One region of the Pseudomonas sp. KT_2_4 genome, then DNA from elsewhere that is predicted to be linked to it. Evidence: riboswitches for the same ligand, from Rfam matches in the RefSeq annotation. Region 1 holds a riboswitch; each other region holds the start of a gene.

Region 1 (6,758 bases):
CGCACCTCGGAGTCGATCCGCACCCGCCCCACCTTTAAGCACGTTGTTTGCTTGGTTACCAATGATCGAGTCATGCCCGGAGCCGCCGATTGCATTCTCCAGCGTAACCCCCTTGGCAATGGAAACATTCCCCACCAGGCCGCCAACATCCGAAAAGGACTCCGCCCGCAAATTGATAGTCTGGTTTTGGTGATACTTGGAAAAGTCCAACGTATCGACACCACCACCGTCCCATACACAAAACAAGGCCGTATCGTGACGCGAGTTCAACTCCAGATAGTCTCGTCCCGCATTGGAGTTGAAGCCATAGGTGGTATCTGAATTGCGCGTCGTGTTATTGGCACCATAAACCCGCTGCGCAGCGGCGATATCATCCATCATCGGCGCCGACGGTAACTTTCCATTGAAGTGTTTACCCGCTTCAGGTGCATCGAAGTAGCTCATCACGCTGTAAGCCCGCGTATCCTGAGCATATAAGGCGTGATCGCGGTAATTGGGATTACCAAAATTATAGGTGCCTGGGTGTAACAGGCCCAGGTTGTGCCCAATTTCATGGGTCAGGGTCATTCGCCCATGGTTGTGCAAGGCTGGATTAGTATTGGTGCCAAATCGGGGATTGATCAGCACTTTACCTTCCTGGCCCGGATACTGGCCGAAGGCGACCTCGTAGTCCGTGCTATTGGAGAACGCTAGAAGCCCCTCGGGGCGACGACTGCCTTCCTGGAATGAAACATTCGCGACATCCTCCCACGATTGCATCGAGCGCCGGGCCTGCTCTTTCTGGGTCGCATTGAACGCCGTGTGCCCTCTTGCGTGCTTGTTGAATGAATAGGAGATCTGCGTGATGCCGTCGCGATTGGCGTCAAACCAACGATGGCCGGTTCGAGTGATTTGACGCGCGGCCTGATCAACCGTGAAAGAGGGTTTATCAACGTTCGATTCAGAGGGGTCGTTGGGCCTGAGGGTCGCATCGGCCACCGCTGATTGCTGATCGCCAGCAAGCGGCGCATGAAAACTTTGCAGCGTATTGGAAAGTCGCATAAAGCCCACCGTTAATTTCAATGTTGCGCGGGGAGATAAACCGGGTTTCCTTCTGAGTTATCGAAAAAAGCGCAGGCGTTCCCAAACACTTCATACATCGCGTGTCTGCCTATTGCGTCTGCAAATACTTCATCGCCGTGTACTTCGTAGGTGTCCTCATCCAATTGACGCTGACCTGCACACCATGCTCTCCTACACACCTTGTTTCGGGTGCCCTTCACAGGGTGAAACGGGAAACCGGTGCGTCAAATCCAATGACAAGTCCGGTGCTGCCCCCGCAACGGTAAGCGAGCGAAGCGTCATGGCCACTGTGCTTGTGCATGGGAAGGCGATGCTTTCAGGAGGACTCTTTCCAGAGCCGCCCCTCGCAAGCCCGGAGACCGGCCCGAAAACTTCAGATAACAAACCCGCGGTGGGCGGGCGCTGTTCGAACCCTGCGTGCCTGGCGCGTGGGGTTTTCATGCGCTCGTTTCACCCTGACACCTGAAAGGGACGCGCCATGTCGATCATCAGCAGCACTTCGCACACCGCCACTAGCACCGCCACCCTCAGCCAACGCCTGACCGCCGCCATCGGTGCGTCGATCCTTGGCGCGTGCCTGGTGTATTTCGCCGGGTTCTCGCATATCGAGGCAGTGCACAACGCCGCCCACGATACCCGCCACAGCGCCGCGTTCCCGTGCCATTGAGAGCTGCCGACATGATCAAGCGTATTGCGCAAACCGCAGGTTTCACTGGGCTATTGGCTGCCTTGCTGCTGACCCTGCTGCAAAGTTTCTGGGTGGCACCGCTGATTCTGCAGGCGGAAAGCTTTGAAAAAGCCCCGCCAGCCTCCGAAATGGTGCATGAGCACGCCGCTGGCGCTGCAGCCCACAGCCACGATGCCCAAGCCTGGGAGCCGGAAGATGGCTGGCAGCGGGTGTTGTCCACCACTGGAGGCAACCTGGTGGTGGCCGTAGGCTTTGCACTGATGCTCGCCGGCCTCTACACGCTGCGTGCGCCGACCCGCACCGCGCAAGGCCTGCTCTGGGGCCTGGCCGGCTACGCGACCTTTGTACTGGCACCCACCCTGGGCCTGCCACCGGAACTGCCGGGCACTGCGGCGGCGGACCTGACACTGCGCCAGACCTGGTGGATCGGCACCGCAGCCTCCACCGCCGCCGGCCTGGCGCTGATCGTGTTCGGCCGCAACTGGCTGTTGAAAGGCCTTGGGCTGGCGATTCTTGCCGTGCCCCACGTCATCGGCGCGCCGCAACCTGAGGTACATTCGATGCTGGCCCCGGAGGCGCTCGAAGCGCAGTTCAAGATCGCCTCGCAATTGACCAACGTCGCTTTCTGGCTGGCCTTGGGCCTGATCAGCGCCTGGTTGTTCCGCCGCAACCGCGACGACCAATACTCGGCATGATCCTGGTTGTCGGCTTGGGCTGCCAGCGGGGCTGTGAGGTTCACAGCCTGCTGGCGTTGCTCGACAGCGCCCTGGTCGAGGCCGGCATTGATCGCTCACGCGTGACCGCGCTGGCAAGCATTGACCACAAACGCGATGAACCTGGGCTGCTGGCACTGGCCCAGCGATTGAACCTGCCCTTGCAGTGCTTCAGCGCCGAGCACCTGGCGGGCTATGAACATCGGCTGAGCCATCGCTCAGCGCTGGCTTTTGCCCACACCGGCTGTTACGGCGTGGCCGAAAGCGCCGCCCTGGCCCTGGCCGAACAGCTGTCCGACAGCCCTGCCCGCCTGCTGATCACCCGTCAAAAAAGCGCGCAGGCCACCTTTGCGTTAGCCTGCGCGGGTTAAAAACCCGATAATTTCCGCTCTTGAGCATGAGCCGTGTTCATGCTCGCCCGTTTTTCAACAGGATTTCTCCATGACCGTCTACTTTATCGGCGCCGGCCCCGGTGACCCGGAATTGATCACCGTCAAGGGCCAGCGGCTGATCCGCAGTTGCCCGGTGATCATCTACGCCGGCTCGCTGGTGCCCGCCGCCGTGCTGGAAGGTCATCAGGCGCTCCAGGTGGTCAACAGCGCCGAACTGCACCTGGAGCAGATCATCGAGCTGATCAAGACGGCCCATGCCCAAGGCCAGGACGTGGCGCGGGTGCACTCCGGTGATCCCAGCCTGTATGGGGCGATTGGTGAACAAATACGCCATTTGCGTGAGCTGGGCATCCCTTTCCAGATCATTCCAGGGGTCACGGCGGTCGCCGCGTGCGCGGCCCTGCTGGAGACCGAACTGACCCTGCCGGACATCGCCCAAAGCGTGATCCTGACCCGTTACGCCGATAAAACCAGCATGCCCCCCGGTGAAGACTTCGACAGCCTGGCGCGGCATGGCACCACGATGGCGATTCATCTGGGGGTCAATCATCTGGAGAAAATCGTTGCCGAGCTGCTGCCGCACTATGGCGCAGACTGCCCGATTGCCGTGGTACACCGTGCCACCTGGCCGGATCAGGAGTGGGTGGTGGGCACGCTGAGTGACATTGCCGAGAAAGTCGCGGCCAAGGGGTTTCGGCGAACAGCGTTGATTGTGGTGGGCCGGGTGTTGTCCAGTGACAGTTTCAGCGAGTCGTCGCTGTACCGCGCAGGGCATGCGCACCTCTATCGCCCCTGAAGCCAGCTCCCACACTTGATCTGCTTTATCAGATATATTTTGCAACTCTATGAATTTAAATAATAAAAAACGGCGCTCACGGGCGCCGTTTTTTTGTTCGCAGTGAACACCTTACTCAGTAGTAGGCGTTTTCTTTCTGCGTGTGGTCAGTCACGTCACGTACACCCTTGAGTTCAGGAATACGTTCCAGCAGCGTGCGCTCGATGCCCTCACGCAAGGTCACGTCCGCCTGGCCGCAGCCCTGGCAGCCGCCGCCGAACTTCAGTACGGCGATACCGTCATCCACCACGTCGATCAGGCTCACCTGGCCGCCATGGCTGGCCAGCCCCGGGTTGATCTCGGTTTGCAGGTAGTAGTTGATACGCTCATTGACCGGGCTGTCGGCGTTGACGTTCGGCACCTTGGCGTTGGGGGCCTTGATGGTCAACTGGCCGCCCATACGGTCGGTGGCGTAGTCGACCACGGCGTCGTCCAGGAAGGCTTCGCTGAAGGCATCGATGTACGCGGTGAAGCTTTTGAGCCCCAGGGCGGTGTCTTCAGGCTTCTCTTCGCCGGGCTTGCAGTAGGCAATGCAAGTCTCGGCATACTGGGTGCCGGGCTGGGTGATAAAGACGCGGATGCCGATACCCGGGGTGTTCTGCTTGGACAGCAGGTCAGCCAGGTAATCGTGGGCGGCGTCGGTAATGGTTATGGCAGTCATGGAAACTCCTCACAGGCTTGCCCGCAGTTTACGCCAAATTATTACGCAGGTACAAAGTCCGAGTATTTTTGTCGGGAAAGACCTGTTCCTGTTGGCCTGACGCATCGTGACACCTGGCCATTTCTGCGAAAACCTGTGCCTACCTATATAGCCCTCCCCGCAAACCCCGGCTCAATAGAGTGAATCCTCTTCGACTACGGATTGTGAGGATTGAATGAATAACGCATTGCAGAGCTTCTATTTCAAGGGCTTGCCGGAACAGCAAGTGCATTTGGACCATCTGATTGATTTTGTGACGACACAAGGCTCGCTGACGGCATCCGCCGCCGAGGTGTACTACTGCCCCCCGCACAACAGCGAACTGCATCGCGAGTGCAAGGAAGCCTTTCGAGTCTTGGCAAAGCTGGAAGCCGATGAAGACTTTCAGCGCTTCCTGCGGGAAAAGCCCGAACCGGATGATTCCATTATCGGCCGGGACTTCCTTTACGACCTGCTCTCCACCCTGTTCAGCAGCACGCGCTCACCGATACCCGACCCTGCCGAAACGTTCAGCATTGCCGACCATTCGGTCATCCTGCGCCATATGCCCACCTATTGGTACATCGACGCCGACGTGTTGCTGGATATCAACCGGCGTGTGGGTAACGGCCTCAAAAGCGACGGTTCGGTGCGGTTTGATCTGGTGCTCAAGTATTACTCGATCATCCCGGCACAGCCCAAAACCCGCGAGCAGTGGAAAGCGGTTCTCGCTGTCTTGCAGGAACATCACACCCTGAAAAAACTCGGACACGAAGGCAACCTCAGCGATTTGCAGCACTTGCTGGATGCGCCTGCCGACCAGAAAATCAAGGAGATTATCCGCCAGATCGAAACACAAACCCGTCAATCGCTGTTCCGTCATGTATTGCCCGAAACATTCACCGCCTCACAACAGGACATGCTCACCACCACCCCCACCGTGCTGCTCGATCAATTGCTCAATAGCCCCGATAACCTGGCACTGGGCGAACGGATTGCCAAGGCCTTGGACTGGTATGGCAGCCAGAAGGACGAAATCTGCCCAGACCCGGTACGGGTGAAATTACTGTGGCGCGCGTTGTGGCTGACGATCATTCCCAGCACCGACTCGCTGATCGACAACGAATTGAAACTATTCATCGCGCCTGGCGCGTCTTATTCGTCGGTCCGCCAATCCTTGATCAGCCGCTATGAACATAGCTTGTCGATCAGCGCTGACGCGGCACAATTGGCGGTGTGCGTCCTCAAGGCCAATGTTGCCAGCGAAGTCTGGGTGGCCGATATTCCCGATGACCTCCCCTACGCTGCCACCAGTACCTGGGTCAATTTCAGAAGCGGCTTTCTGCTGGCCGAAACGATTGCACCGGGTTCATCGCGCCACATGAGTTTCGAACAATTGCTCAACCTGGCGGCGGAACACTTTCGCGCCAGCGGCGATGACATTAAACAACAGGCACTGGTCGCAGCGGCCAAGTTGGGCCCCACCGTGCAATGGGCACAGGCCAACGGCCTGATCGCCAGCCGATCGTCGGGCCACTCACGGGATGAGCTCACCCAGGCCGTCACCGCCCTGGAGCAGCATGAATATGAGATGTTCAACGCAATTCAGAACCTCAAACTCAAACTGCCCAGCCGTTGGCGCTTTGTCTCGGACATGGAGTACGACAAAGCCTTTCGCGACGCCCTTGAGATGCCGAGAAACGCCTACAAGACCTTAATCCAGTCACTGCTTGCGCACCTGGGCAATGCGACCCTGGATGTGGATCAGGACGAGATCACCGTGTATTCATTAAGAGAAGCCCTGGACAAGGTGCCCATCGAATATGAAACCAAAGCCAAGACCGATGCCGTTCGTTACCGGACAGGTTTTATCCTACGCATCGCCAAGCCCCGCTCGCCCCTCCATGCCATCTACATCGAGGTATTCCCCTTCGCCGGCCTGCTGCGTCGACGCAAAGACCTGCAAAGCCTACCGCTAAACGGCAAAGTGGTAGAGCTACGCGACGCCATGAGCTGGGACAAGTACAGGCTGGCCACCGAAGTACCGTTTGATCGAGAGGCTTACCGCGAGAACAAAGCGCCCAGACCAGGCAAAAAAGCTGAGTTGATCGTTGAACAAGTCGGCGAGACACTGCCTGGCATCGACGCAGGGCCGCGCATCCCATCGTTCGCGCCCAACACGCTGTATGCGCCGCGCAGTGAAACCCTGGCAAGCATGATTGCCCGCGAGCTGTTTTTCTGCGATGAGCAAGCCCTCCTGGAAAAAACCCGCAAAGACACGCGGGAGGTAGACATTCCCGCTGAGGTACTCGAAGACTTGGCGTTCTGGGGCAAGATTTTTATCCCGTTTTGGGGCGGTATCGACGACATCGCCTCCGGTGATCCCCAG
Region 2 (6,758 bases), 1.3 Mb from region 1:
CAGAATGCCACTGCGCTCAAGACGGCGCAGGCTCTGGGTCAGAGCTTTTTGCGTGATGCCGTCCAGGCGACGCCTGATTTCATTGAAGCGCAACGGTTTTTCGCACAAAGAGCCCAGTATCAGCACCGACCACTTGTCGGTGATCTGATCAAGCAATAATCGGCTGGAGCAATCGGCTTTGAATACCTTCACGGTACCGTCTTGAGTCAGCGCCGGGTCATGATCGAGCATGTGGTTTCCTCTGGGATACCTGATAGCTTTAAAGTGCCTAATTGATATTAGGTATACACAATATACTATCAAGACTCATTTCAAATGGAGTCTCTGGCAATGAGTGTTACGAATCTGGATGCTTTGTTTCAGCCATTTGCGCTGAAATCCCTGGCCCTGAAAAATCGCATCGTCATGGCACCCATGACCCGTTCGTTTTCCCCCACCGGTGTACCAGAAGAAAACGTCGCCGCCTATTATCGCCGACGTGCCGAACACGACGTCGGGCTGATTCTCTCAGAAGGCACCGCCATTGATCGCCCCGGCGCACGTAACGACCCCGGCGTCCCGCTGTTCCATGGCGACCGGGCATTGGCGGGCTGGAAACAGGTCATCGACGGCGTGCATGCGGCAGGCGGCAAAATGGGGCCGCAAATCTGGCATGTCGGATCGGTGGGCAATCCCTTCAACGACTGGGCGCCCGAGACAGGTATCGAAGGCCCTTCCGGCCTCGCCGCACCCAGTACGCCACGCGGTGACGCGATGAGTGATGAAGCCATCGCCGATACGATTGCGGCTTACGCCAAGGCGGCTGCCGACTCCAAACGGTTAGGGTTTGATACCGTTGAAATACACGGTGCACACGGTTACTTACTCGATCAGTTCTTCTGGGAAGGCACCAATCAGCGTCCCGACCAGTTCAATGGCGCATCCATCAAGGAGCGCTCGCGTTTCGCCGCAGAGGTGGTCAAGGCGATACGTGCAGCAGTAGGCCCGGCGTTCCCCGTGATATTGCGGGTGAGCCAGTGGAAGCAGCAGGATTACAGCGCGCGCCTGGTGACCACGCCGAACGCCATGTCGGACTGGCTGGTGCCGTTGGTGGAAGCGGGTGTCGATATCCTGCATTGCTCACAACGGCGTTTCTGGGAAGCCGAATTTCCCGAACTGGATGGCGAGCAGGGGCTGAACTTCGCCGGCTGGGCCAAGAAACTCACCGGCGCGGCGACCATCAGCGTGGGCTCGGTCGGCCTGTCCGGGGACTTTCTTGCCGCCTTCGGAGGCGAAAGCTCTCAACCCGCCAGCCTGGATAATCTAGTGCACAGGCTTGAACGCGAAGAATTTGACCTCATCGCCGTTGGCCGCGCATTACTGAGCGACCCACAGTGGGCCAGCAAAATTCGCACGGGAGAGACCTCCAGCCTGAAAGCCTTCAGCCCATCGGATCTTGCTGAGCTCATCTAGCCAATAGGCCCAAGTCAGCCCCGACTATGCCGTCGCACGCACTGCACCAACCCGTCCAGTGCCGGGGGATTCACCGGCGCGAGCACACAGACCGTGTGCTCGCGCTTGCCTTCCGCAACTGTCAGGGTGTAATGCACCCGGCCTGGGTTGCCAGGCTCGGGATCGGTGCTTTGCGGCAACTGGAAAAAACCCGACGCTTCAATCAGTTGCCGCAACTCCTGCTGATCAGGCTCGGGCAGCGCGTCCAACTCTACCGTGCGCGGCTTGGCCAACCCCGGAAAAAACGCCGGTCCGCCGCTTTCCTTGATTGAAATTCGCATGGTTTTTCCTCGCCGCTCAGGCGGCTTCGTCAAACGTTTATGCCCACCGCTTTCCAGCCTTCCTTGACTGCCTTTTGCTCAGCTTTGTTCACACCATAAAGCTGGCCGGCAATATCGTGCGTGATACGTGCAAAACGCAAAAAGCCGGAATTGGGCCGCAACCGCGAATCGCGCAGTGCGTCATACCAGATACGCCCGGCACGCTCCCAGGCGAACCCGCCAATCCGGGTGGCCACCTGATAGAACGCGTGGTTGGGAATGCCGGAATTGATATGCACCCCACCATTGTCCTCGTAAGTGTGCACAAAATCATCCATGTGCCCAGGCTGCGGGTCTTTGCCCAGCAGCTTGTCATCAAACGCGGTGCCCGGCGCTTTCATCGAACGCAGAGCGGTGCCTTTGATCTTTTTGGTAAACAGCCCCTTGCCGATCAACCAGTCGGCGTCCTCGGCCTTTTGCTTCAGCGCGTACTGCTTGATCAGCGAACCAAACACATCCGACAGCGACTCGTTCAGCGCACCGGATTGATTAAAATACATCAGCTTGGCTTCATCCTCGGTCACGCCATGGGCCAACTCATGGCCAATGACGTCGAGTGCCACGGTGAAGCGGTTGAACAGCTGCTGGTCGCCATCGCCGAACACCATCTGGGTCGAATTCCAGAACGCATTGTTGTAGTCCTGGCCGAAGTGCACCGTGGCGTCCAGCGCCATGCCCGCATCGTCGATGGAGTTGCGGTCGAAGACCTGGTCGAAAAAATCGAAGGTTGCGCCCAGGCCGTCATAGGCTTCGTCTACTGCGGCATCGCCACTGGCGGGCTGCCCTTCGCCGCGAATCAGCTTGCCGGGCAGGCTGTCGGTGTTTTCGGCACTGTAGATCGAGCGTTGCTTCTCGGCGCCCACGGCCAGTGCCATGCGGGCCGGGCCCTTGGCGGGTACCGCGACCATACGCAACGAGCGGAACGTGCTGTCCTTGGCGCGCGTGCGTAATGCGACCTCCCGTTGGGCTTTATCCCCGTGGCGGGCGATCTGGTCGAGCATGTACGGCGGGATCAGGCAAAAAATCGGGTTGCGCAGTTGGCGAACACACATGAGCTGGCTCCTTTTTGGCGTGTGATGAACGTCCGGGTAACGGTTTTCAGGATAGTCCTGAGTTCGCCACCTGGGCCAAATTGTCATGAGTTTGTGTTTCAGTGGTGTTTATCCGAGGCCCATAAGGAACATGCCCATGCCTGCCCGCACAGCTAACATCGACCTTTCCCATCGCCCAAGGCTCGCCGACCTGCGCCCATTGGTCGCAGCCAGCCCCAGCCTGCTGGAAGCCAGAGCCGCGACGCCGCGTGTCACAGCAGCCAAGGACCTCAAAAACCGCGCGGGCTATGCCGACGACTTCCTCAGCGACTTCGTGGTGCCATGGCCCACGGTTGACCAGCCACTGGCAGGCGACGTGCAACCCAAGCGTCTGGACTACACGCATTTCTCCATCACCCTGTCGCGCTCTCGACGACTGGCGCTGTACGTGGGGGTGAATATCGACGGCGCCAAGCATGTAGACATCACCCGCAGCAACGACACCTGGGCCTACGATGGTCGCCTACCCCTGGAGGCGCAGGTAGGTGAAGAGCTCTATGCCGGCAATGGCCTGGACCGCGGCCACCTGGTACGGCGCCAGGATCCCAATTGGGGCGACGAGGCGACCACCGCCAACTTCGACACCTTTCACTTCACCAACTGCTCGCCACAGATGAGCGGCTTCAACCAGAAGACGTGGCTGGAACTCGAAGACTACATCCTCGACAACACCCAGCGCTGGAAAGCCCGGGCCACGGTATTTACCGGACCAGTGTTCGCCGATGACGACCGACTTTACCGTGGCGTGAAAATCCCCAAGGCGTTCTGGAAAGTGGTGGCCTACCTCAGCGACGAGGGCAAGCCGTCCGCCAGCGCCTACATGATTGACCAGAGCCGCGAACTGGGCCAACTCGACCTGGTATTCGGCCCGCTGCGAACCTACCAGCGCAGTGTGATTGCGATCGAACAATTGACCGGCATCCGCTTCGCCAACCTGGCCGACTACGACGGCTTCAGCAACGAAGAGCGCGCCACAGGCACCCGGATCGAAGCGCTGATCCGCGGCCCCCAGGATATTCGGCTCTGACGCTTCTTTTGTAGCAGCGAGCTTGCTCGCGAAGACCAGGAAAGCGCCGCGGGGCATCAGGTGCCCAGCGTTATCGTTGACGACCTTCGCGAGCAAGCTCGCTCCTACAGGGATGATCGCTTACCATACGGCCGCCGGTTCCCGTATGGGACTAACAGGGAATTCGAAACGCCGCACGCGGCGTGAACCGAAACTGCCCCCGCAACTGTAGATGCCGAGCCTGCCCTTGAATGCCACTGGACCACGTCCGGGAAGGCGGGGCATGGCGACGACGCATCAGTCAGGAGACCTGCCGGCCCAGCTAATTCACTAACCGGCGGGGTGTCCGGGAAGGACATCCTGGCCCTGCGTATCAGCAGCGCCCATGGGCGTATTTCCGAGCCGTACCTCCCCTGCTGCACCTACGGTTCACAAGGAGATCGCCTCATGCTGCCACGCGTTACCGCCCTGATCGCAGGTTTGAGTGTGTGTGCCCTGGCGCAAGCCGCGCCCACTCAGTACCCGCTGACCCTGCAAAACTGCGGCAGCACCCTGACCTTCCAGCACGCCCCCGCCCGCAGCGTGACCATCGGCCAGGCCGCCACCGAGATGCTCTACGCCCTGGGTGTGGGCGACAAGGTGGTCGGCACTTCGCTGTGGTTCAACAACGTGGCGGCGCAGTACAAGGCCCAGGACGATCACATCGAGCGCCTGGCCAACAACGAGCCCAGCTTTGAAGCCGTACTCGCCAAGCGCCCGCAACTGGTGGCCGCCGAGCTGGAATGGGTGGTGGGCCCCCAAGGCGTGGTCGGCACCCGTGAGCAGTTTCATGAACTGAAGATCCCCACCTACCTGTTGCCGTCCGACTGCGAAGGCAAGGACAACCTGGTGGGCGCCGATGGCACGCGATTGGAGCCCTTTCGCATCGAGACGATCTACCAGAGCCTCCAGCAACTGGCGCAGATTTTCGACGTGCAGGATCGCGGCCAACAACTGACCGACGAACTCAAGGCGCGCCTGGCCAAATCCGTCGCCACGGCCCAAGGCAAGGGCTTGCAGCAAGCCAGTGCACTGGTGTGGTTCTCCAGCGCCGAAATGGCCAGCGACCCTTACGTAGCCGGCCACAAAGGCGTGCCGCAATTCATGCTGCAAGCCCTTGGCCTGCGTAACGTGGTGCAGTCCGATGAGGAGTGGCCCGCCGTCGGCTGGGAAACCATCGCCAAGGCCAATCCCACCTTCCTGGTGATCGCACGCATGGATCGCCGTCGCTACCCGGCCGACGACCATGAAAAGAAACTCGCCTTCCTGCGCAGCGACCCCGTGACCCGCAACATGGACGCGGTGAAGAACAACCGCATCATCATCCTCGACGCTCTGGCCTTGCAGGCGAGCCTGCGCACCTTCGAAGGCCTTGAACAACTGGCGGCCGCCATTGACGGCTACCACCTGGGCCAATGATGCGCACCCTACTCGCCCTGGCGTTGCTGCTGCTCGCCCTGCTCGCTGGCGTCGCCATCGGTGAAACCGCTATCGAACCGCAGGTGGTGCTGCAGGTGCTCGCCAATAAACTCTGGGGCGCCGGCTACGTACTGGACCCCATCGACGAAGGCGTGGTGTGGAACTACCGCCTCACCCGTGCATTGCTGGCCGCAGCTTGCGGCGGAGGGTTGGCAACGTGCGGGGTGATCCTGCAATCGCTGCTGCGTAACCCGCTGGCCGACCCGTACCTGCTGGGCATCAGCGCCGGCGCGTCAACCGGCGCGGTGCTCGTGGCCTTGATCGGCGTGGGCGGTGGCCTGGTGTCGTTGTCGGCGGGCGCGTTTGTGGGGGCGATGGCGGCCTTTGCGCTGGTGACGCTGCTGGCGCGGGCCAGCGGATCGTCCAGCGGTACCGGGCAGATCATCCTCGCGGGCATCGCCGGTTCACAGTTGTTCAATGCCCTGACCGCGTTCCTGATCACCAAGTCGGCCAGCTCCGAACAAGCCCGCGGCATTATGTTCTGGCTGCTGGGCAACCTCAGCGGCGTACGCTGGCCGTCGGTGTGGTTGGCGGTGCCGGTGGCGGTCGTGGGGCTCGCGGTGTGCCTGTGGCACCGGCGGGCACTGGATGCGTTCACCTTCGGCAGCGACTCGGCGGCCTCCCTCGGCATCCCGGTGCGCCGCGTGCAATTTGTGCTGGTGGCCTGCGCCGCGCTGGTGACGGCGGTGATGGTGTCCATCGTCGGCTCCATCGGGTTTGTCGGCTTGGTGATTCCCCATGCGGTGCGCCTGTTGCTTGGCACCGGGCATTCGCGCTTGCTGCCGGCCAGCGCCTTGGGGGGCGCGCTGTTTCTGATCGCTGCAGACGTGCTGTCGCGCACCTTGATCAAGGGCCAGGTGATTCCGGTGGGGGTGGTGACCGCATTGGTAGGCGCGCCGGTGTTTGCGCTGATCCTGATTGGCCGGAGGAATGCGCGATGAGCGTGCTCAGTTGCCGCGGCCTGGGCTTCAAAGTGCGTGACGCGCAGTTGCTGCGTGACATTGACCTGGACGTGCAGTTGGGTGAAACCCTCGGTATCGTCGGGCCCAATGGTTCAGGCAAATCCACCCTGCTCAAATTGCTGGCTGGTTTGCGTGTGCCGGCCAGCGGCGAAGTTCGCCTGGGTGGCAAGCGGCTCGGTGAGTTGTCGCGCCGCACCATCGCGCAGCAATTGGCGGTTGTGGAGCAACAGGCCGACACCGACGACGCCATCCGCGTGTTCGACGCCGTGGCCCTGGGTCGCACGCCATGGCTGTCGGCATTGAGCCCCTGGTCGCGTGAAGACGACGCCATCGTGCACCAGGCCCTGCATGACGTAGACGCCACCCACCT
Region 3 (6,758 bases), 1.6 Mb from region 1:
GACAGCATCCTTGAGCGCGGCATGTCCTTGATCGGTACCCGTTACCGTTTCGGCGGCACCTCGGAAGCCGGTTTTGATTGCAGTGGGTTCATTGGCTACCTGTTTCGTGAAGAAGCTGGCATGAATCTGCCGCGCTCTACGCGCGAGATGATCAACGTGAATGCACCGTTGGTCGCGCGAAACAACCTCAAGCCCGGTGATCTGCTTTTCTTTAGTACCAGTGGTCGCGGTCGTGTCAGCCACGCCGGTATCTACCTGGGCGATAACCAGTTTATTCACTCCAGCAGCCGCCGCAGTGGTGGTGTTCGGGTCGATAACCTCGGTGACAGCTACTGGAGCAAAACCTTCATCGAAGCCAAGCGTGCACTCGCCATGGCTCCGACTACGGTTACCGCTAGTAAGTAAAGTTAAAGTGATACTTGAAGTTTGACGTGTAAGCGCTAGAATCCCTGGACATTGTTGTCATCCGTTCGCGCGAGCTTTGCTTGCGCGTTCTGGTTTTCAACGTTCGGCAGCGAAAGCCGCATCCAGACCAGGATTGTTCTGCACATGTCGACCTCGGCCCGCCTGATGCTTATTGTTTGCGCCGCGCTGCTCAGCGCCTGCGCCAGTCGTACACCGCCGCCCGCGCCCGTCGCGGTCAAGCCTAAGCCGGTGTTCAACTATGCCACCCAGAATTTCTCGCCTGCTGCCGAAGACGTGCTCTTTCGTGCGCTGGGCCTGGTCGGCACGCCATATCGCTGGGGCGGCAACACACCGGACTCGGGGTTCGATTGCAGTGGCTTGATCGGCTTTGTATTTCGCGACGCTGCCGGCATCTCATTGCCGCGCACCACCCGTGAATTGATCGTGATGCGTGCCCAGGACGTCAGCGAACAAAACCTGCAAACCGGCGATCTGCTGTTCTTCGCCACCGGTGGCGGTTCGCGGGTCAGCCATGCGGGCATCTATGTGGGCGAAGGGCGCTTCGTGCATGCACCGCAGACCGGCGGTACGGTGAAGCTGGATACGCTATCCAAAGCGTATTGGCAGAATGCCTACCTGAGTGCCAAGCGCGTGTTGCCAGGGAATCTGGCGCGTAACCCCTGAATCAATAAAACTCCAAAATGTGGGAGCGGGCTTGCCCGCGAATGCAGTGTGTCAGTCAACGGCTTAGTTGGCTGGGCCACCGTAATCGCGGGCAAGCCCGCTCCCACATGGGTATGTGGTTATTTACTTAACAGCCGACACACGCCAAACCTTATTGCCCACATCATCGGCCACCAGCAAATCCCCCTGCTGATCTATCACCACGCCGACCGGCCGGCCCATGGCTTTCTCATCGCTATCAAGAAACCCCGTCAGCACATCCACCGGTTGCCCTTTCGGCTGGCCCCCTTCGAAGGGGACGAAAATCACCTTATAGCCACTGTGCGGCTTGCGGTTCCAGGAACCATGCTGGCCGATAAATGCGCCATTACTGAAGGGGGCCGGCAGTTTGCTGCCCTCGGCGAAGGTCAACCCCAGCGAGGCAGTATGGGGGCCTACCGCATAGTCGGGAGCGATGGCCTTGGCGACCATGTCAAGGTTCTGCGGGGTCACACGCACATCTACATGCTGGCCGTAATAACTGAAAGGCCAGCCGTAGAAGCCGCCATCCTTGACCGAGGTGATGTAATCCGGCACCAGGTCACTGCCGATTTCATCGCGCTCGTTGACTGCCGTCCACAGCCTGCCGCTCTGAGGTTCCCAGGCCATGCCGTTGGGGTTGCGCAGGCCGGAGGCAAAAATGCGGTGTTGGCCGCTGGCGCGGTCGACTTCCCAAATGGCGGCGCGACCCTGTTCGGCTTCCAAGCCGTTTTCGCCGACGTTGCTGTTGGAGCCGACGCTCACGTACAGCTTGCTGCCGTCCTGGCTGGCCACCACATTTTTGGTCCAGTGGTGGTTCAAAGGGCCACCGGGTAAATCCACCACCTTGGTGCCTGGGGAGGTGATCGCGGTTTCACCTGGCTGATAGGGGAAGCGCAGCAACTTATCCGAATCGGCCACGTACAGGTCGTTGCCCACCAAGGCCATGCCAAACGGCGAGTTGAGGTTCTCCAGGAACACCGTACGAGTTTCTGCCACACCGTCATGGTCGGCATCGCGCAGCAAGGTAATGCGGTTCGGGCTCGGCACGCCGGCGCCAGCGCGGTCCATGACTTTTTCCATCACCCAGCCGCGCACGCCTTTGGCATCGTCCGGCTTGGGCGGTGCATTGGTCTCGGCCACCAGAACGTCGCCGTTGGGCAGCACGTAGAGCCAGCGCGGGTGGTCCAGGCCTTCGGCGAATGCGGCCACTTGGGTGCCGGCGGCGGCGACGGGCTTGGCGCCTTCGGGCCAGCCGATGGCCGGGGCGATATTGACGGTGGGGATCAACGTCTTGTTCGGCTCCGGCAGCCGGGGCGAGGGCCCGGTGCCGTCGGCGACCTGCAGGGTCGAGCTTTCGCCGCACGCAGCGAGGCTACCGGCGAACATGATCAGTAGGGCGAGTCGGGTTTTAGGCATGGTTTTCTCCTTGATACCTGTAGGGGTAGAGAAGCACGAACGGCGGATGGTTCAAGTACAAGGCCAGCTTTAATTGACGCTCCACCCCCAACCCACTAACCTTCGCGGCTTGTTCCAGGTGCTCTGTGGCGCGCGCGTCGACAGAGTGAAACAGGGAAGCCGGTGAGTGAGCGCACTTGTACACAGTGCTGCCGCGATTCCGGCGCTGCCCCCGCAACGGTAAATGAGTCAAGACGGTGCTGTTTGCCACTGTGTCGCGTGCGATATGGGAAGGCGCGCCCTCGGCTGCTTGCTATCAAAAGCGCCACTCATGAGCCCGGAGACCGGCCTGGATCATCCAACAGCATCACGGTGGGCGATGCTTGGCTGTCTGTTGTTTCTTTTTCCTGCCCGCCGTTTTTGTCCAGCCCCAACGGAGAGCTGCCATGACTGATTCCCCCGACCGCGACGAACGCCACCTGGCGCGCATGCTGCGCAAAAAAGCCGTGATTGACGAGCGCATCGCCAATTCGCCCAACGAGTGCGGCCTGCTGCTGGTGCTGACTGGCAACGGCAAAGGCAAGAGCAGTTCGGCGTTCGGCATGTTGGCCCGGGCCATGGGCCATGGCATGCAGTGCGGTGTGGTGCAGTTCATCAAGGGGCGTAACAGCACCGGCGAAGAATTGTTTTTTCGCCGCTTCCCCGAGCAGGTGCGCTTTCACGTGATGGGCGAAGGTTTCACCTGGGAAACCCAGGATCGCCAGCGCGATATCGCCGCTGCCGAAGCGGCTTGGGCAGTGTCCCGGGCCATGTTGAATGACCCTTCCATCGGCTTGGTGGTGCTGGATGAACTGAACATCGCCCTCAAGCACGGTTACCTTGACCTGGACCAGGTACTCAGCGACCTGCAAGCCCGCCCGCCCATGCAGCATGTGGTGGTCACCGGCCGTGGCGCCAAGCCTGAGCTGATCGAAATGGGCGACACCGTCACCGAAATGGGCATGCTCAAGCACGCGTTCCAGGCCGGTATCAAGGCACAGAAAGGCGTCGAACTTTGAATCAGCCCCGTCATTGCCCGGCCGTACTGATCGCCGCTCCGGCGTCCGGCCAGGGCAAAACCACGGTCACCGCCGCGTTGGCGCGTTTGCACCGCAACCTGGGGCGCAAGGTGCGCGTGTTCAAATGCGGGCCGGACTTTCTCGACCCGATGATCCACGAGCGTGCCAGTGGCGCGCCGGTGTACCAGTTGGACATGTGGATGGTGGGCGAGCAGGAAAGCCGCCGCCTGCTCTGGGAGGCCGCGGGGGAGGCCGACCTGATCCTCATCGAAGGCGTGATGGGCCTGTTCGACGGCACGCCTTCCAGCGCTGACTTGGCGCGGCACTTCGGTGTACCGGTGCTGGGCGTGATCGATGGCACGGCTATGGCCCAGACGTTCGGCGCCCTGGCCCTGGGGCTGGCGCGCTATCAGCCCGACCTGCCGTTCGCCGGCGTGCTGGCCAATCGCGTCGGCACCCTGCGCCATGCGCAATTGCTTGAAGGCAGCCTCACTGAGGGCTTGCGTTGGTACGGTGCATTGTCCCGCGAGACCGGCATCGAACTGCCCAGCCGCCACCTGGGCCTGGTGCAAGCCAGCGAACTGAATGACCTTGATATACGCCTGGATGCCGCCGCCCAGGCGTTGGGCAGCAGTTGCGAAGTGGCCCTGCCGCCGCCGGTGACCTTTGCCGCGCCGCACGTGATCGAAACCGAACCCTTGCTGGCCGGTGTGCGGATTGCCGTGGCCCGTGACGAAGCCTTTGCTTTTACCTACGGCGCCAGCCTGGATCTGTTGCGGGCAATGGGCGCGGAGCTGAAGTTCTTCTCACCGATCCATGATCGCCAATTGCCTGAAGCGGACAGCCTCTATTTGCCCGGCGGGTATCCGGAACTGCACCACCAGGCATTGTCGGCCAATACCTCGATGCTGGACGCCATTCGTGCTCATCACGCCGCTGGCAAACCGCTGCTCGCCGAATGCGGTGGCATGCTCTATCTGCTCGACTCGTTGACCGATGTGGAGGGTGAGCGCGCCGAACTGGTTGGCTTGTTGCAAGGCGATGCGGTGATGCAGAAGAAACTCGCGGCCCTGGCGCTGCAAAGCGTCGAGCTGCCGGAGGGGACCTTGCGCGGGCATACCTATCACCATTCCCTGACTAGTACCGAATGGGCGCCGATTGCCCGTGGCCTGAGCCCTAACGGCGGGCGCGGTGCTGAAGCGGTTTACCGACAGGGTCGTTTGACCGCCTCCTATGTGCACTTTTATTTTCCGTCGAATCCTGGCGCGGTGGCCGCGTTGTTTGCGCCCGACCTTGAGACCGCTATCGCAGGCAAGCCAGCTCCCACAGTTGACCCAGTTGCAAACCAATCCAATGTGGGAGCGGGCTTGCTCGCGAAGAGGCCATGACTGACAACGCATTCCCCCAAGCCGACCGCGAAGCCGTCTACCGCGCCATCGCCGAACGCCGCGACATGCGCCACTTCCGCGGTGGCAGCGTCGCGCCTGAACTGCTGCAGCGCCTGCTCCACGCTGCGCACCAGGCGCCCAGCGTCGGCCTGATGCAGCCGTGGCGTTTTATCCGCATCAGCGATCGCTCGTTGCGCAGCCAGATTCAACAGTTGGTAGAAGAAGAGCGCGTACGCACCGCCGAAGCATTGGGCGAGCGCTCCGATGCGTTCATGAAGCTCAAGGTCGAAGGCATCAACGATTGTGCCGAGGTATTGGTCGCCGCCTTGATGGACGATCGCGAGCGCCACATCTTCGGGCGCCGCACCCTGCCGGAAATGGACATGGCCTCGCTCTCCTGCGCCATCCAGAACCTGTGGCTGGCGGCGCGCGTGGAAGGGTTGGGCATGGGCTGGGTTTCGCTGTTCGACCCCCAGGCCCTGGCCGAGTTGCTGGGTTTGCCACCCGGCGCAAAACCCCTTGCAGTGCTGTGCCTGGGGCCGGTGGCCGAGTTTTACCCGGCACCGATGTTGCAGCTTGAAGGCTGGGCCGATCCGCGACCGCTGAGTGACATGCTGTATGAAAACACGTGGGGAGTGAGTCAATGAGTGTGGCCTTGCTGTGTGTGGCTGCGGTGGCGCTGGATGCGCTGCTCGGTGAGCCCAGGCGCTGGCATCCGCTGGTGGCGTTCGGCAATTTCGCCGGGCGCATCGAGCAACGTTTCAATACTGGCGGGCGTGGCTGGCGCAGCCATGGTGTGACCGCGTGGTTTATTGCGGTGGTGCCGCTGACCCTGCTGGCCACGGCGTTGTCGTGGGCGCCTTATATCGGCTGGCTGCTGGAGATCCTGGCGTTGTACTGCGCCCTGGGCATGCGCAGCCTGGGCGAGCACGTGATACCAGTGGCCCAGGCCCTGCGCCGTGATGACCTGGACGAGGCGCGTACACGTGTGAGTTACCTGGTCAGCCGTCAGACCAGTGAACTGGACCGTACTGAAGTGGCCCGCGCAGCCACCGAATCGGTGCTGGAGAACGGCAGCGATGCGGTATTCGCCGCGTTGTTCTGGTTTGTGGTGGCCGGTGTGCCGGGCGTGGTGCTCTATCGTCTGAGCAACACCCTGGACGCCATGTGGGGCTATCGCAATGAGCGCTTTGAGCGCTTCGGTTGGGCAGCCGCCAGGATCGATGATGTGCTCAACTATATTCCTGCGCGCTTGGTGGCTTTAACCTACGCGTTATTGGGTAAAACCCGCCTGGCGCTCAAATGCTGGCGCACTCAGGGCCCGACTTGGGACAGCCCCAACGCCGGCCCGGTGATGGCGGCAGGGGCCGGTGCCTTGGGTGTGGAGCTCGGCGGCGCGGCGATTTATCACGGCGAGGTGCATCAGCGCCCGCCATTGGGCGAAGGCCCGCCGGCCGACGCCGATTCCATTGATCGCGGCTGGCAACTGGTGCAGCGCGGCGTATGGCTGTGGCTGCTGGTCCTGTGCGTGGGGGCGCAAATCTATGCTTGAACATGGTGGTCGGCTGCGTAAGGCCGCGATTGAGTACGGCATTGCCGAAGCGGATTGGCTCGACCTGTCCAGCGGCCTGGCGCCCTGGCCGTGGCCGATTCCCGAGATTCCCTTGCGTGCCTGGGCGCGCTTGCCGGAAACCGATGACGGCTTGGAGAAGGCTGCCAGCGAGTACTACGGCGCCGGCCCATTGCTGCCGGTGCCGGGCTCTCAGGCCGCGATCCAACTGCTGCCGCGCTTGCGTCGTTCCGGCAA

The links. A riboswitch is a leader RNA that binds a small molecule or an ion and turns the genes downstream of it on or off. The one in region 1 is predicted to bind cobalamin.
Positions count from the first base shown of each region.
Region 2: another riboswitch for cobalamin. It lies ahead of AB9N64_RS08190 (ABC transporter substrate-binding protein); the one in region 1 lies ahead of AB9N64_RS02055 (CbtB-domain containing protein).
Region 3: another riboswitch for cobalamin. It lies ahead of cobO (cob(I)yrinic acid a,c-diamide adenosyltransferase); the one in region 1 lies ahead of AB9N64_RS02055 (CbtB-domain containing protein).

Region 1 is NZ_CP166962.1:449,563-456,320, reverse strand. Features, by position in the region: gene AB9N64_RS02060 (M10 family metallopeptidase C-terminal domain-containing protein) at 1-1,041, opposite strand, end outside; cobalamin riboswitch at 1,233-1,445, shown strand; gene AB9N64_RS02055 (CbtB-domain containing protein) at 1,541-1,729, shown strand; gene AB9N64_RS02050 (CbtA family protein) at 1,741-2,445, shown strand; gene AB9N64_RS02045 (cobalamin biosynthesis protein) at 2,442-2,834, shown strand; gene cobM (precorrin-4 C(11)-methyltransferase) at 2,905-3,651, shown strand; gene nfuA (Fe-S biogenesis protein NfuA) at 3,767-4,351, opposite strand; gene AB9N64_RS02030 (SET domain-containing protein) at 4,566-6,758, shown strand, end outside.
Region 2 is NZ_CP166962.1:1,794,085-1,800,842, forward strand. Features, by position in the region: gene AB9N64_RS08165 (helix-turn-helix domain-containing protein) at 1-231, opposite strand, end outside; gene AB9N64_RS08170 (NADH:flavin oxidoreductase) at 331-1,452, shown strand; gene AB9N64_RS08175 (protealysin inhibitor emfourin) at 1,467-1,772, opposite strand; gene AB9N64_RS08180 (M4 family metallopeptidase) at 1,802-2,863, opposite strand; gene AB9N64_RS08185 (DNA/RNA non-specific endonuclease) at 3,000-3,929, shown strand; cobalamin riboswitch at 4,048-4,241, shown strand; gene AB9N64_RS08190 (ABC transporter substrate-binding protein) at 4,356-5,366, shown strand; gene AB9N64_RS08195 (FecCD family ABC transporter permease) at 5,363-6,367, shown strand; gene AB9N64_RS08200 (ABC transporter ATP-binding protein) at 6,364-6,758, shown strand, end outside.
Region 3 is NZ_CP166962.1:2,071,135-2,077,892, reverse strand. Features, by position in the region: gene AB9N64_RS09515 (C40 family peptidase) at 1-405, shown strand, start outside; gene AB9N64_RS09510 (C40 family peptidase) at 550-1,089, shown strand; gene AB9N64_RS09505 (sorbosone dehydrogenase family protein) at 1,213-2,526, opposite strand; cobalamin riboswitch at 2,626-2,873, shown strand; gene cobO (cob(I)yrinic acid a,c-diamide adenosyltransferase) at 2,952-3,563, shown strand; gene AB9N64_RS09495 (cobyrinate a,c-diamide synthase) at 3,560-4,951, shown strand; gene bluB (5,6-dimethylbenzimidazole synthase) at 4,948-5,598, shown strand; gene cbiB (adenosylcobinamide-phosphate synthase CbiB) at 5,595-6,503, shown strand; gene cobD (threonine-phosphate decarboxylase CobD) at 6,496-6,758, shown strand, end outside.